2 regions of the Streptomyces sp. NPDC001980 genome follow, and region 2 is predicted to be linked to the other one. Evidence: riboswitches for the same ligand, from Rfam matches in the RefSeq annotation. Region 2 holds a riboswitch; the other holds the start of a gene.

Region 1 (7,433 bases), on a different contig from region 2:
TAGGTTTCGGGCAACCGTCAACCTCAGGTACGGGTGGAGGGTTCACCTCCGGCCCGTACGCGTCCAACGCCCCGGCGGGGCAGCCGCGGCAGGAGGATCCGTCCATGTCGGCCCTGGTTTGTACGAGGTGCGGTAACCGCAACGCGGAGAACGCCCGCTTCTGTTCCAACTGCGGAGCCCCGCTGCGTGCGGGCGCCGTCCCCGAGCGTGCGTCGGAGACGACGTCCACGATCTCGATCTCCGGCCTGGAGGCCTACGACGCCGAGGTCACCGGCCAGACCCAGATGCCGTCGCTCTCTCCCGAGGCGCAGGCGGCGGTCGACGCGCTGCCGCTCGGCTCCGCGCTGCTGGTCGTGCGCCGAGGCCCGAACTCGGGCAGCCGATTCCTGCTGGACAGCGAGCTGACCACGGCCGGCCGCCACCCGCAGAGCGACATCTTCCTTGACGACGTGACGGTGTCGCGTCGGCACGTGGAGTTCCGCCGCCAGCCGGACGGCTCGTTCACGGTGGCCGACGTCGGCAGCCTCAACGGCACGTATGTCAACCGGGAGCGCATCGACCAGGTCGCTCTGTCGAACGGTGACGAGGTCCAGATCGGCAAGTACCGGCTGGTCTTCTACGCGAGTCGGCAGGGCATCTGACCCTCCGGAGCTCGCCTGGAGGACCCCAGGGAAGAAGGTCCATGCTGCACACACCGAGCGGCGGTACCGGTCACGGCACCGCCGCCACGGAACCCGGGCTGATGAGCATCGGCACGGTGCTGAACGTGCTGCGCGACGAGTTCCCCGAAGTCACCATCTCCAAGATCCGCTTTCTGGAGTCGGAGGGGCTCATCGAGCCGCGCCGTACCCCTTCCGGGTACCGGAAGTTCAGCGCCGGGGACGTGGAGCGTCTCGGACACGTTCTGCGGATGCAGCGGGACCACTATCTGCCGCTCAAGGTCATCCGGGAGTACCTGGAAGCCATGGAGCGCGGCGAGGCGGTACAGCCGCCCGTGCTGGGACGGCAGCGGGACGGCGAGGCCGTGCCGACGGCTCCCGAGGTGCCCACGGTGGCGCGGATCGGCCGGGACGAACTGCTCGCGGCCGCCGACATCGACGAGAGCCGCCTCGCGGAGTGGGAGTCGTACGGACTGATCGCTCCGCTGGAGGACGGCGTGTACGACGTGGAGACGGTCACCGTGGCCTCGCTCGTGGCCGAGCTGGGCCGGTTCGGGATCGAGCCGCGCCATCTGCGGGCGATGAAGGCCGCCGCCGACCGGGAGGCCGGCCTGGTGGACCAGGTGGTGGCGCCGCTCAAGCGTCACCGCAACCCGCAGACCAGGGCCCATGCGGAGGCCCGTACGAAGGAGCTGGCGGCGCTCACGGTGAAGCTGCACGCCGCGCTGATGCAGACGGCGCTGGGGGTGCGGCTGCCGTGACAAACGCGACAGGACCCGGGCGGAGGCCGGATCGGGCGCGCGTTCCGGGCCCGACTACCCAAACGTCCCGGGCACGGCCTAGGGTTGCTGTGTGAACGAGCTCGATGTCGTAGGTGTCCGGGTGGAAATGCCCTCCAACCAACCGATCGTGCTCCTGCGCGAAGTGGGAGGCGACCGTTACCTCCCCATCTGGATCGGGCCGGGGGAGGCGACGGCGATCGCGTTCGCCCAGCAGGGCATGGCGCCCGCCAGGCCGCTGACCCATGACCTGTTCAAGGACGTGCTGGAGGCCGTCGGCCAGGAGCTCACCGAAGTGCGCATCACGGACCTGCGTGAAGGCGTCTTCTACGCGGAACTGGTCTTCGCCAGCGGGGTCGAGGTGAGCGCCCGTCCGTCCGACGCCATAGCGCTGGCGCTGCGCACCGGAACGCCGATCTACGGCAGTGACACGGTGCTGGACGACGCGGGCATCGCGATCCCGGACGAGCAGGAGGACGAGGTGGAGAAGTTCCGCGAGTTCCTCGACCAGATCTCCCCGGAGGACTTCGGCACCAGCAGCCAGTGAGGACCGGAGCGGGCCCGTCATCCACCAGGAGGTCGGTGACGGGCCGATTCGTGACACAAGGCCCGCGACGGGCCGGTGCGGGGCCGGTCACAGCCGAAACTCATGGGCAATTGCCAGCGGCCATTGAGAGCGTCCTACGGCCTCCCGCCAGAGCATTCGGCTAGCCTTTCCCCGCGGTGGGGCACGGGAAACCACTCCTAGGGTGATTATCACTCGGCGTGCCGAGTGTGGCGATCGTTGACGCACCCCTGGTGACTGCCTACCGTCGAGAAGGCAGGTCAAGGACGGAGGTCGGCGTGAGAAGCAGCGGCGACGGTATGGCTGGGGGTGCCCCCGGACGCGGTTTCGGGGAGAGCGGTCCGTCCCCGCTTCACAGCAGCATTGCCGGTCACGCCCCTCAGCGGCCGACCGCAGTGCAAAGCGGCGGAGGGGCGGCGTCCATGGCCACCGAGGAGATCGGCTACCGCGGGCCAACGGCCTGCGCGGCGGCCGGCATCACTTACCGGCAGCTCGACTACTGGGCCCGCACCGGCCTGGTCGAGCCCAGCGTGCGGCCCGCCTACGGGTCGGGCACCCAGCGTCTGTACAGCTTCCGGGACGTCGTCGTCCTGAAGATCGTCAAGCGGTTCCTGGACACCGGGGTCTCCCTCCAGAACATCCGCTCCGCCGTCCAGCACCTGAGGGACCGCGGTTTCCGCGACCTGGAGCGCATGACCCTGATGAGCGACGGTGCCACGGTCTACGAGTGCACCTCGCCCGACGAGGTGCACGCCCTGCTCCAGGGCGGTCAGGGCATCTTCGGGATCGCGGTCGGCGTGGTGTGGCGGGACGTGGAGAACGCGCTCTCCCAGCTGCACGGCGAGCGCGTCGACACCGGCGAGACGCTCGTCGGCCACAACCCCGCCGACGAACTGGCCCGGCGGCGCAACCGGGCGGTCTGAAGGCCTCCTGTGATGCCCCGGCGCGGTTTCGTGCCGGGGCATTGTCAGTGCTGTGGTGCAGCATCGGAGATGTGAGAAACGCGCCCACGATCCTGCATCTCGACATGGATGCCTTCTTCGCCTCGGTGGAGCAGGCGTCCAAGCCGAGCCTGCGCGGGAAGGCCGTGGTCGTGGGCGGGCTGGGACCCCGCGGTGTGGTGGCCACCGCGTCGTACGAGGCCCGGGTGTTCGGGGTGCACTCCGCGATGCCGATGGGGCAGGCACGGCGGCTGGCGCCGAACGCCGCGTATCTGGTGCCCCGCTTCGGGCTGTACCGGTCGATCAGCGAGCAGGTGATGGGGCTGCTGCGCGGGCTCTCCCCGCTGGTGGAGCCGCTCAGCCTGGACGAGGCGTTCGTGGATCTGGAGGCCGGTGAGGTGGCCTGGGACGCCGTGTCGGCGCGCCTGGTGGGGGAGAGGCTCCGCGCAGACATACGGGCCGTCACCGGGCTCTCCGGGTCGGTCGGGCTCGCCGCCGCCAAGATGCTCGCGAAGATCGCCTCCGAGCAGGCCAAGCCCGACGGGCTGGTGCTGATCGAGCCGGGTACGGAGCGGGCGATGCTGGGGCCGATGACGGTGCGGACCCTGCCGGGGGTGGGGCCGGCCACGGGGGACCATCTGCGGCGGGCCGGGATCACCACGGTCGACGAGATCGCCGAGGCGGGGGAGGACGAGCTGGTACGGCTGCTCGGCAAGGCCCACGGCCACTCGCTGTACGCGATGGCGCTCGCGCACGACGAGCGGCCCGTGGTGGCCGAACGGGAGACGAAGTCGGTGTCGGTCGAGGACACCTACGACGTGGACATCCACGACCGGCTGCGGGTGGGGATGGAGGTGCAGCGGCTGGCCGACCGGTGTGTACGGCGGCTGCGGGGGGCCGGGCTGTCCGGACGGACCATCGTGCTCAAGGTGCGGCGGTACGACTTCTCGACCCTGACCCGGTCGGAGACGCTCAGGGGGCCGACCGACGACCCGGCGGTGGTACGGGAGGCGGCCGCGCGGTTGCTGGACTCGGTGGACACGACCGGGGGCGTGCGGTTGCTGGGGGTGGGGGTGTCGGGGCTGGCCGACTACACGCAGGAGGACCTGTTCGCGCAGGCAGCGGCCGGGGAGGGGGCGGCGGAGTTCGCCGCGGAGGAGGACGTTGCGGAGCCGGCCGCCGAGGAGCAGGTGGTTGCCGAGCGGCGGTGGCCTGCGGGGCATGATGTGCGGCATGCCGAATACGGGCACGGGTGGGTACAGGGGAGTGGGCTGGGGCGGGTGACGGTGCGGTTCGAGACGCCGGGGTCGGTCGAGCCGGGGAGAGTGCGGACGTTTCGGGTCGAGGACCCTGAGCTGGAGCCGGCGGAGCCGCTGCCGTTGGTGCCGGGAGGGCGGGGGGTTCCGGTGGACGGGGTGGGGGCGTGACCGAGGGATGTCGCTTACCGGCGCTGGCAGGGTGCCTCCCCCAGAGGGGGTACCCCCAGCCGAAGGCTGGGGGAGGAACCGCGCGATCAGCCCCCACCGGCCCGCACGCACCGTCGGCCATCAAGCACCCGCGTCCTCCGTTCCCGCCAGCTTGCCGAAGTCGCGGTCCGGGTGGTCGTGGGGCGGGGCGGTCGTGTCCAGGCCGTAGTGGTGGTAGAGCTGGAGTTCCTGTTCCGGGGAGAGGTGGCGGCCCACGCCGAAGTCGGGGGCGTCTTTGATCAGGGCGCGGTCGAAGGGGACCTGCAGGGTGCCCTCGACCAGTTCGCTGGGCTCCAGGGGCACGAAGGCGTCCCGGGAGAACAGGCCGGTGCGTATGGCCGCCCACTCCGGCACGCCCGTCGCGTCGTCGAGGTACACCTCGTCGATCGTGCCGATCTTCGTGCCGTTGCGGTCGAACGCCTTGCGGCCGATCAGGTTGCGCGGATCGATGTCGGTCTGCACGGGCCCTCCACTTGGTCGCAACTCATCCGTAAGCACTACAAAAGAGCACATTGAAGGAGGCGGCCACTCGAAGGCTCCGGTGTTGCCCTCGCTGGTACCCTGGCAACGGCTGCTGACCCCGTGCGGGAGAGTCCTCCGGGCAACCGGAGGCGCCGAAGGAGCAAATCCTCCCCGGAATCTCTCAGGCTCACGTACCGCACGGACGAGGTCACTCTGGAAAGCAGGGCGGACGTCGATGGTGTCCGCTCTCACCGACGGTGAAAGCCGGTGGTCCGCAAGGGCCCACTGGCGAAGCTCTCAGGTTAGATGACAGAGGGGGAGGCCGTCGGGGTACCCGTGCCGGGGTACCCCTCGAAGGTCGCGTCAGACCAGGAGGCCTCCGCAATGACCGCCCAGCGCATCCCGCTCTCCGAGCTTGAGCAGGGTATTCCCTTCGAGCAGCGCCATATCGGCCCCGACCACGAGGCTCGGGCCAAGATGCTCGCCCAGGTCGGGTACGGCTCGCTCGACGAGCTGACCGCCGCCGCCGTGCCGGACGTGATCAAGAACGCCGACCGCCTGGAGCTGCCGGACGCCCGGACCGAGGCCGAGGTACTGGCCGAGCTGCGGTCGCTGGCCGACCGGAACCAGGTGCTCGACTCGATGATCGGCCTGGGGTACTACGGGACCTTCACGCCGCCCGTGATTCTGCGCAACGTGATGGAGAACCCCGCCTGGTACACGGCCTACACGCCGTACCAGCCGGAGATCTCCCAGGGCCGCCTGGAAGCGCTGCTGAACTTCCAGACCGTGGTCGCCGACCTCACCGGGCTGCCCACCTCCGGTGCCTCGCTGCTCGACGAGGGCACGGCCGCCGCGGAGGCCATGGCCCTGTCGTTGCGCATGGGCAAGAACAAGAAGGGCGTCTTCGTCGTCGACGCGGACGCGCTGCCGCAGACCATCGCCGTGATCCAGACCCGGGCCGAGCCCACGGGCGTGGAGGTCGTGGTCGCCGACCTCGCCGACGGCATTCCGGCGGACCTCGCCGGGCGGGAGATCAACGGGGTGCTCGTCCAGTACCCCGGCGCCTCCGGTGCCGTACGCGACATCAAGTCCGTCGTCGAGCAGGCGCACGAAGTCGGCGCGCTCGTCACCGTCGCCGCCGACCTGCTCGCGCTGACCCTGCTGACCTCGCCGGGTGAGCTCGGGGCCGACATCGCCGTCGGCACCACCCAGCGGTTCGGTGTGCCGATGGGCTTCGGCGGGCCGCACGCCGGTTACATGGCGGTCCGTGAGAAGTTCGCGCGCAGCCTGCCCGGGCGGCTCGTGGGCGTCTCCGTGGACGTGGACGGGAACAAGGCGTACCGGCTGGCGCTGCAGACCCGTGAGCAGCACATCCGGCGGGAGAAGGCCACCAGCAACATCTGCACCGCGCAGGTGCTGCTCGCGGTGATGGCCGGCATGTACGCCGTCTACCACGGGCCCGAGGGGCTCAGGGCCATCGCGCGGCGGACGCACCGCTACGCCACGATCCTCGCCGCGGGACTCACGGCCGGCGGTGTCGAGATCGTGCACGGCGCCTACTTCGACACCCTGACCGCGCGCGTGCCCGGCAAGGCCGCCGAGATCGTCGGCGCCGCCCGCCGGGGCGGCGTCAACCTGCGTCTCGTCGACGCCGACCACGTCTCCATGGCCTGCGACGAGACCACCACCCGCGCCCAGCTGAGCGCCGTCTGGACGGCCTTCGGCGTCGAGGGCGACGTCGAGGCGCTGGACGCCGCCGCCGAGGACACGCTGCCCGAGGCGCTGCTGCGCGCCGACGGCTACCTGACCCACCCCGTCTTCCGGCAGCACCGCTCCGAGACCGCGATGCTCCGCTACCTGCGCAGGCTCGCCGACCGGGACTACGCGCTGGACCGCGGGATGATCCCGCTGGGCTCCTGCACCATGAAGCTCAACGCGACCACCGAGATGGAACCGGTCACCTGGCCCGAGTTCGGCCAGCTGCACCCGTTCGCGCCCGCCGAGCAGGCGCAGGGCTACCTGACCCTCATCCGGGAGCTGGAGGAGCGGCTCGCTGAGGTCACCGGGTACGACAAGGTGTCGCTGCAGCCCAACGCCGGATCGCAGGGCGAACTCGCCGGGCTGCTCGCCGTGCGCGCGTACCACCGCGCCAACGGCGACGCGCAGCGGACCGTGTGCCTGATTCCGTCGTCCGCCCACGGGACCAATGCCGCCAGCGCCGTGATGGCGGGTATGAAGGTCGTCGTCGTGAAGACCGCCGAGGACGGCGAGATCGACGTCCCGGACCTGCGGGCGAAGATCGAGCAGCACCGCGACGAGCTCGCCGTGCTGATGATCACCTACCCGTCCACGCACGGGGTGTTCGAGGAGCACGTCGCCGACATCTGCGCGCAGGTGCACGAGGCCGGCGGCCAGGTGTACGTCGACGGGGCCAACCTCAACGCCCTGGTCGGGGTCGCCAAGCCGGGGCACTTCGGCGGCGACGTCTCCCACCTCAACCTGCACAAGACCTTCTGCATCCCGCACGGCGGCGGCGGTCCCGGTGTCGGTCCCGTGGC
Region 2 (7,433 bases):
TCCCTCGCACCGAGTCCACGGTCGGCGGCGAGGTGTCGTACACGTCCAGACCGATCGCGAGATACGGCGCCCCGAGGGCCGGCTGCACCCAGGCGCGGCGCAGCGAGCGGACCGCGGGGGTGCGGTGGGCGTTCTGCGCGAGCAGCGCGTAGAACTGCGGAACCTCGATCGCCGGTTCGGTGAGCCGCAGCGGGCCGGCCGGCTGGCGGTCCAGGCCGGTGGCGATGCGGCGCAGGTCCAGCCAGGGAATGCCGACACCGCCGCCCGGGGCGTGCGGGTTGAGCCAGAGGCCGAAGTGGTCGGGGTAGAGCGTGCGGGCCACGTCGATGCCGTCGACCACCTCGTACGAGCGGTTCCAGCCGCTCGCGGAGAGTTCCTGGGCCGAGGTCACGCAGGGGGCGTAGCCGTGGCCGTCGACCTCCATGTTCCCGTACTGGGCGTCGGGGGAGCCGGCCTGGCCGTGCCAGAGCAGCATCCAGATCTGGCCGGAGGAGGGCGTGGCGAGGGCGCGGAGGAGTGCCTCGTAGGCGTCGTAGCGCCCGGGGGTTACCTGGCGCAGCATGTGCTCGACCTGTCCGGTCGCCGCGGTGCCGCTGGCGCTCACGTGTTACCGCCCCTTCATCTGGTGCCCCGCGTTCGGAGACAGCTTATGCGCCCAGGGGGCGGGGGCCGATTGCCCGTGCGCGGGTGCGGGATCGTGGTGTTACTTCGCGCAGGTCTCCGCGCCCCTGGGTTGGCTGCCCCGAGGGCGTTTCTAGTGGCCGTACTGATAGAAGGGGCGCACGTTCTCGCGCATCCAGTGCGCCACCGGGTCGTCCGCCACGTCCAGCAGGACCAGGTTCACCGGCCACCGCACCGGGACCCGGCCCAGCGCCTTGCCCAGGGCCTCCAGGGGCAGGGCGCGCATGTCGCCCTCCCACTGGGAGAGTTCGACGCCCACGAACATCACCGGGTCCGCCGTCTCGATCGCGGCGAGGCAACGGCGGGCCGTGGCGACCACGCCGATCGCCGCGAACTCCGCCGACGCCGCGGTCAGGAAGTCCATCGGGTCGTCCTGCCAGTCCGGTTCGAAGAGGCGGACCCGGCCGCCGGAGGCGGGGCCGTCCAGTTCGGTGCGGCCGGTCCGGCAGAGCTGGGCGACCGCCTCCGGCGGCAGCGGGACACCGACCACTCCGCCGGGGTTCACGGCGATGCCGACCTGCGGGGGCAGGCCGCGGGCGAACTCGACCGCCGGGGCGATCGTGTACGACAGGTGGGAGCCGGCCACCAGGCGGAACTGCTCCTCGGAGCTGAAGACCGGCACGTACACCCGGCCCTCGATCTGTGTGGTGGGCAGGTCCAGCGGGCCGCTGTGCGGGCCGCCGCCCTCCGGCAGCGGGATCCACAGGAAACTCCGGCCCAGTACCTCGATGAGCCGGCCCGCCGCCGCGGGCACGCCGAGGGAGGCCGACAGGACCTCCTCCAGTTCGTTGCCGGGCCACCCGCCGTGCGGGTGGGGGTGCGCCTGTGCCGGGAAGTCCGCGGGAATGTCCGCCGGGAAGTCCATCTGCCTACCGCCTGCTGGAAACCGCTGCTGAGGCTGGAAAGGCTAGCGGGTGACGCCGACAAAGCCACCCCACCAGCCGATTCGGGCCGCGAAAGCGATCTCGGCGAAGGCGATCTCAGCCCGCGAAGGCGATCCGGCGCAGGACGTCCGCCGCGTCCCGGTCGAGGAGGACCGCCGAGCCGATGCCCTCGGGCAGTTTCCCCTTCTCCGCCGCACGCAGCAGCCGGCCGGCCGCCCGGCGGTGGCGCAGGAAGGCGTACCGGGAGACGCCCCGGCCGCGCTCGCGCTGGCCGTCCAGTGCCGTGCCCGGCGTGACGTCGAGGAGCAGCAGGTGCAGGGTGCCGCCGCGGCGGCGGGCCTCCCGGGCCAGCCAGTCCCGCACCCAGGCCTGGGTCCCGCAGTCGTGCACGGCCACGCCCTCGCCGGTGCGAAGGGCCCGGCGCAGCCCGGCGTAGTGGGCGAGGCGGACCAGCGGGCGGTAGACGGCGTACGGCAGGAGACGGGCCAGGCGGGCGTCCCAGCGGTCGCGGGTGTCCTGGGAGTCGATGCGGATGCCCTGGACGGTGCGGTGCATCAGGGTGGACTTGCCGCTGCCGGGCAGCCCGGTGACCACGACCAGGTCCCGGGGGCCGAAGAGCAGGCCGTGCGGGCTGTGCCCGGCGCGGTCGCGCAGGTCGCGGACGACCGGTGCGGGGCCGTCGCCGCACCGCTCGCGGGCCGGGGCCGTCGACTGCTGGGGCAGGGCGAGGCCCGTCGTCGTCGCGTATGCCGTGGTCCTTGTCACCGTGATCGTCCTCCCTGGGGATTCAGGAAAGGTTCTCCCCACTTAACGTAAAGAGAAGGTAATGCACGGTGTCTCGCGGTTCCGTTCGCGTCCTGCCACAGGCCCGTCACAGAACGGAGGGGCACGTCCGGCCTGCCACGGCCCCGGGCGGCGTGCAATGATGTCCGCGCCAACTGCATACCGGCCGCTTGAATCCGCGCGGGAGAGTCCCCAGCCGTCTTCGCTGGGGCGCCGAAGGAGCAAGTCCCTCCCTTGAATCTCTCAGGCCCCCGTTACCGCGCGGGCGAGGCACATCTGAAAAGCGGGCCGCTGTGTCAGTGGCTCCACCCAAGGTGCAAGCCGTGATCACGTTCGTGGTCAGGGCGAACCTCTCAGGTTCCGATGACAGATGGGGAGGACAGCCCTCGCCTGTCATGCCCTTGGGACCTTCGGGAGACGACCGACCGATGAGCAGTACCGATTCCGCCGCACCCCGCCGTACCGCGCTCGATGCCCTGCACCGCTCGCTCGGCGCGACCATGACCGACTTCGCCGGCTGGGACATGCCCCTGCGCTACGGCTCCGAGCGCGACGAGCACGTCGCGGTACGGAGCAGGGCCGGGCTCTTCGACCTCTCCCACATGGGCGAGATCACCGTGACCGGCCCCCGGGCCGCCGCCCTGCTGAACCACGCCCTGGTCGGCAACATCGCCTCCGTCGGCGTGGGCCGGGCCCGCTACACCATGATCTGCCGCGCCGACGGCGGCATCCTGGACGACCTGATCGTCTACCGGCTGGCCGAGACCGAGTACCTGGTCGTCGCCAACGCCTCGAACGCCCAGGTCGTCCTCGACGCGCTCGTGGACCGCTCCGCCGGGTTCGACGCCGAGGTGCGCGACGACCGGGACGCGTACGCGCTGATCGCCGTCCAGGGCCCGGAGTCCCCGGGCATCCTCGCCTCCCTCACGGACGCCGACCTGGACGGGCTGAAGTACTACGCCGGGCTGCCCGGCACCGTCGCCGGCGTCCCGGCGCTGATCGCGCGCACCGGCTACACCGGCGAGGACGGCTTCGAGCTGTTCGTGAAGCCGGAGCACGCGGTGGAGCTGTGGCAGGCGCTGACCAAGGCGGGTTCCGCGGTGGGCCTGGTGCCGTGCGGGCTGTCCTGCCGGGACACGCTGCGGCTGGAGGCGGGCATGCCGCTGTACGGCCATGAGCTCACCACCTCGCTCACCCCCTTCGACGCCGGGCTCGGCCGGGTGGTGAAGTTCGAGAAGGAGGGCGACTTCGTGGGACGCGCGGCGCTCGCCGAGGCCGCCGCCCGTGCGGAGCAGAACCCGCCGCGCGTGCTCGTCGGCCTGGTCGCCGAGGGCCGCCGGGTGCCCCGCGCCGGATACCCGGTGGTCGCCGGCGGCGAGGTGATCGGCGAGGTCACCTCGGGCGCCCCCTCCCCGACCCTGGGCAGGCCGATCGCCATGGCGTACGTCGACGCGGCGCACTCGGCGCCGGGCACGGCGGGCGTCGGCGTGGACATCCGGGGCAGTCACGAGCCGTACGAGGTCGTGCCGCTGCCGTTCTACAAGCGCCAGAAGTGATCGCCGCTACCGGCGTCGGCAGCAGCCACCGGGCGTGACCTGGCGCACATCGCCGCTGGTCACGCACGTTCCCAGCAGTTCCTCATTCACCAGCACTCCCCCGCGTACAGGAGAATTCAGGCCATGAGCAACCCCCAGCAGCTGCGGTACAGCAAGGAGCACGAGTGGCTGACGGCCGCCGAGGACGGCGTGGCGACGGTCGGCATCACGGAGCACGCGGCCAACGCGCTCGGTGACGTCGTCTTCGTCCAGCTCCCGGCGGTCGGCGACACGGTGACCGCGGGCGAGTCCTGCGGTGAGCTGGAGTCGACCAAGTCGGTGTCCGACCTGTACGCGCCGGTCACCGGTGAGATCACCGCGGTCAACGAGGACGTCGTCGACGACCCGTCCCTGGTGAACTCGGCCCCCTTCGAGGGCGGCTGGCTGTTCAAGGTGCGGGTCACGGACGAGCCCGACGACCTGCTCGCCGCCGACGAGTACACCGCCTTCACCGCCGGCTGAGAGCCGCCGCAGACCCCGGCCTAGGAGTCGTAGAAACAGATGTCCGTTCTGAACACGCCCCTGCACGAGCTCGACCCCGAGGTAGCCGCCGCGGTCGACGCCGAGCTGGCGCGCCAGCAGTCCACCCTGGAGATGATCGCCTCGGAGAACTTCGCTCCGCTCGCGGTCATGGAGGCGCAGGGCTCGGTCCTCACCAACAAGTACGCCGAGGGCTACCCGGGCCGCCGCTACTACGGCGGCTGCGAGCACGTCGACGTCACCGAGCAGATCGCCATCGACCGGGTGAAGGAGCTGTTCGGCGCCGAGTACGCCAACGTGCAGCCGCACTCCGGTGCCTCCGCCAACCAGGCGGCCCTGTTCGCGCTGGCCCAGCCCGGCGACACCATCCTGGGCCTGGACCTCGCCCACGGCGGCCACCTGACCCACGGCATGCGCCTGAACTTCTCCGGCAAGCAGTTCAACGTGGTCGCGTACCACGTCGACGACGCCGGTCTCGTCGACATGGCCGAGGTGGAGCGGCTCGCCAAGGAGCACCGGCCGAAGGTGATCATCGCGGGCTGGTCGGCGTACCCGCGGCAGCTGGACTTCGCGGAGTTCCGCCGGATCGCCGACGAGGTCGAGGCGTACCTGTGGGTCGACATGGCGCACTTCGCCGGCCTGGTCGCGGCGGGGCTGCACCCGAACCCGGTCCCCTACGCGGACGTGGTCACCTCCACCACCCACAAGACGCTCGGCGGCCCGCGCGGCGGGATCATCCTGGCCCGCCAGGCCTTCGCGAAGAAGCTGAACTCGTCCGTCTTCCCGGGCTTCCAGGGCGGTCCCCTGGAGCACGTGATCGCGGCGAAGGCGGTCTCCTTCAAGGTCGCGGCGAGCGAGGACTTCAAGGAGCGCCAGCGTCGTACCGTGGAGGGTGCGCGCATCCTGGCGGAGCGGCTCACCGCCGCCGACGCCCGCGAGGCCGGCGTGAACGTCCTGTCCGGTGGTACGGACGTCCACCTGATCCTCGTGGACCTGCGCGAGTCCGAGCTGGACGGGCAGCAGGCCGAGGACCGTCTCCACGAGGTCGGCATCACGGTCAACCGCAACGCCGTCCCGAACGACCCGAGGCCGCCGATGGTCACCTCGGGTCTGCGGATCGGCACCCCGGCGCTGGCCACCCGCGGCTTCACGGCCGAGGACTTCGCCGAGGTCGCGGACGTGATCGCCGAGACGCTGAAGCCGTCCTACGACGCGGCGGCCCTCAAGGCCCGGGTCGAGGCACTGACGGCGAAGCACCCGCTTTACCCCGGTCTGAACAAGTAGTTCCCTGGTGGGGGCACCCGAAGGCGTGTGCCCCCACCCTCTTTGGAGGAGTTCCCGTGGCCATCTCGGTCTTCGACCTGTTCTCGATCGGCATCGGCCCGTCGAGCTCCCACACCGTCGGGCCGATGCGCGCGGCCCGCATGTTCGCCCGCCGCCTGCACAACGAGGACCTGCTGCCCTCCGTCGCCGCCGTACGCGCCGAGCTGTACGGCTCCCTCGGCGCGACCGGCCACGGCCACGGCACCCCGAAGGCGGTGCTGCTCGGTCTGGAGGGCGCCTCGCCGCGCACGGTGGACGTGGAGACGGCCGACGACCGGATCGAGGCGATCAAGGCCACGAAGCGCCTGTCGCTGCTCGGCGAGCACGAGATCGCGTTCTCCTTCGACGACGACCTGAAACTCCACCGCCGCAAGACGCTCCCGTACCACGCGAACGGGATGACCCTCTGGGCCTACGACGCGTCCGGGGCCGAGCTCCTCTCCAAGACGTACTACTCGGTCGGCGGCGGGTTCGTCGTCGACGAGGAGGCGGTCGGCGCGGACCGCATCAAACTCGACGACACCGTCCTGAAGTACCCCTTCCGCACCGGCGACGAGCTGCTCCGCCTGACGCAGGAGACCGGTCTGTCGATCTCCGCGCTGATGCTGGAGAACGAGCGGGCCTGGCGCACCGAGGAGGAGATCCGCGAGGGCCTGCTGGACATCTGGCGGGTGATGCAGGCCTGCGTCTCCCGCGGCATGTCCCGGGAGGGCATCCTGCCGGGCGGGCTCCGGGTGAAGCGCCGGGCCGCCGTGACCGCCCGCCAGCTGCGCGCCGAGGGCGACCCGCTGGCGCACGCGATGGAGTGGATCACGCTCTACGCGATGGCCGTGAACGAGGAGAACGCGGCGGGCGGCCGCGTGGTCACCGCGCCCACGAACGGCGCGGCCGGCATCATCCCGGCGGTCCTGCACTACTACCTCAACTTCGTGCCCGGCGCCGACGAGGACGGCGTGGTCCGCTTCCTCCTCGCGGCCGGCGCGATCGGCATGCTCTTCAAGGAGAACGCGTCCATCTCCGGCGCCGAGGTCGGCTGCCAGGGCGAGGTCGGCTCGGCCTGCTCGATGGCGGCGGGCGCGCTCGCCGAGGTCCTCGGCGGTTCCCCGGAACAGGTCGAGAACGCGGCCGAGATCGGCATGGAGCACAACCTCGGCCTCACCTGCGACCCGGTCGGCGGCCTGGTCCAGATCCCCTGCATCGAACGCAACGGCATGGCCGCGGTCAAGGCGGTCACCGCGGCCCGCATGGCCATGCGCGGCGACGGCTCCCACAAGGTGTCCCTCGACAAGGTCATCAAGACCATGAAGGACACCGGCGCCGACATGAGCGTCAAGTACAAGGAGACGGCCCGGGGCGGGCTGGCGGTGAACATCATCGAGTGCTAGGGGAATGGGCCCTGACCGGCCCGTTACTGTCTTTCGGCGCTGTCGGGGCCTTCCCCGCTTACGGGGCGGAAAGTCCCCGAGAAGTCCCTGGGACAGGCTTGAAAGTCCCCAGGATGTCCCTCGGAGCACGTCGCTGTCTGCGGGTGGGCACGGGTCCGGCTGCAGGAGGACCGGCGTTCCTGACGCGTCGGCCTGCGCCGGCGTCTTCGGTAGCCGTGGAGCCCGGCCCCGGACGTATCGCGCCGTGGTGGAGGGGCCGATCCGACGTCGGGTGCAGAACACCTCACTGACCTCGGCATGGC

The links. Region 2 has a riboswitch for glycine ahead of gcvT (glycine cleavage system aminomethyltransferase GcvT). Riboswitches for the same ligand answer to the same signal wherever they lie in the genome.
Region 1: another riboswitch for glycine. It lies ahead of gcvP (aminomethyl-transferring glycine dehydrogenase); the one in region 2 lies ahead of gcvT (glycine cleavage system aminomethyltransferase GcvT).

What each region holds. Positions count from the first base shown of each region.
Region 1 covers NZ_JBEOYD010000043.1:69,214-76,646, reverse strand. Annotated here, with positions in the region: gene ABT137_RS41855 (zinc-ribbon and FHA domain-containing protein) at 1-641, shown strand, start outside; gene ftsR (transcriptional regulator FtsR) at 683-1,420, shown strand; gene ABT137_RS41845 (bifunctional nuclease family protein) at 1,512-1,985, shown strand; gene ABT137_RS41840 (MerR family transcriptional regulator) at 2,282-2,926, shown strand; gene ABT137_RS41835 (DNA polymerase IV) at 2,998-4,371, shown strand; gene ABT137_RS41830 (PRC-barrel domain-containing protein) at 4,492-4,872, opposite strand; glycine riboswitch at 4,986-5,079, shown strand; gene gcvP (aminomethyl-transferring glycine dehydrogenase) at 5,257-7,433, shown strand, end outside.
Region 2 covers NZ_JBEOYD010000007.1:324,012-331,444, forward strand. Annotated here, with positions in the region: gene ABT137_RS13975 (enhanced serine sensitivity protein SseB C-terminal domain-containing protein) at 1-604, opposite strand, end outside; gene ABT137_RS13980 (enhanced serine sensitivity protein SseB) at 755-1,546, opposite strand; gene ABT137_RS13985 (AAA family ATPase) at 1,662-2,336, opposite strand; glycine riboswitch at 2,520-2,618, shown strand; glycine riboswitch at 2,619-2,728, shown strand; gene gcvT (glycine cleavage system aminomethyltransferase GcvT) at 2,777-3,904, shown strand; gene gcvH (glycine cleavage system protein GcvH) at 4,028-4,405, shown strand; gene glyA (serine hydroxymethyltransferase) at 4,445-5,707, shown strand; gene ABT137_RS14005 (L-serine ammonia-lyase) at 5,764-7,131, shown strand; gene ABT137_RS14010 (nSTAND1 domain-containing NTPase) at 7,415-7,433, opposite strand, start outside.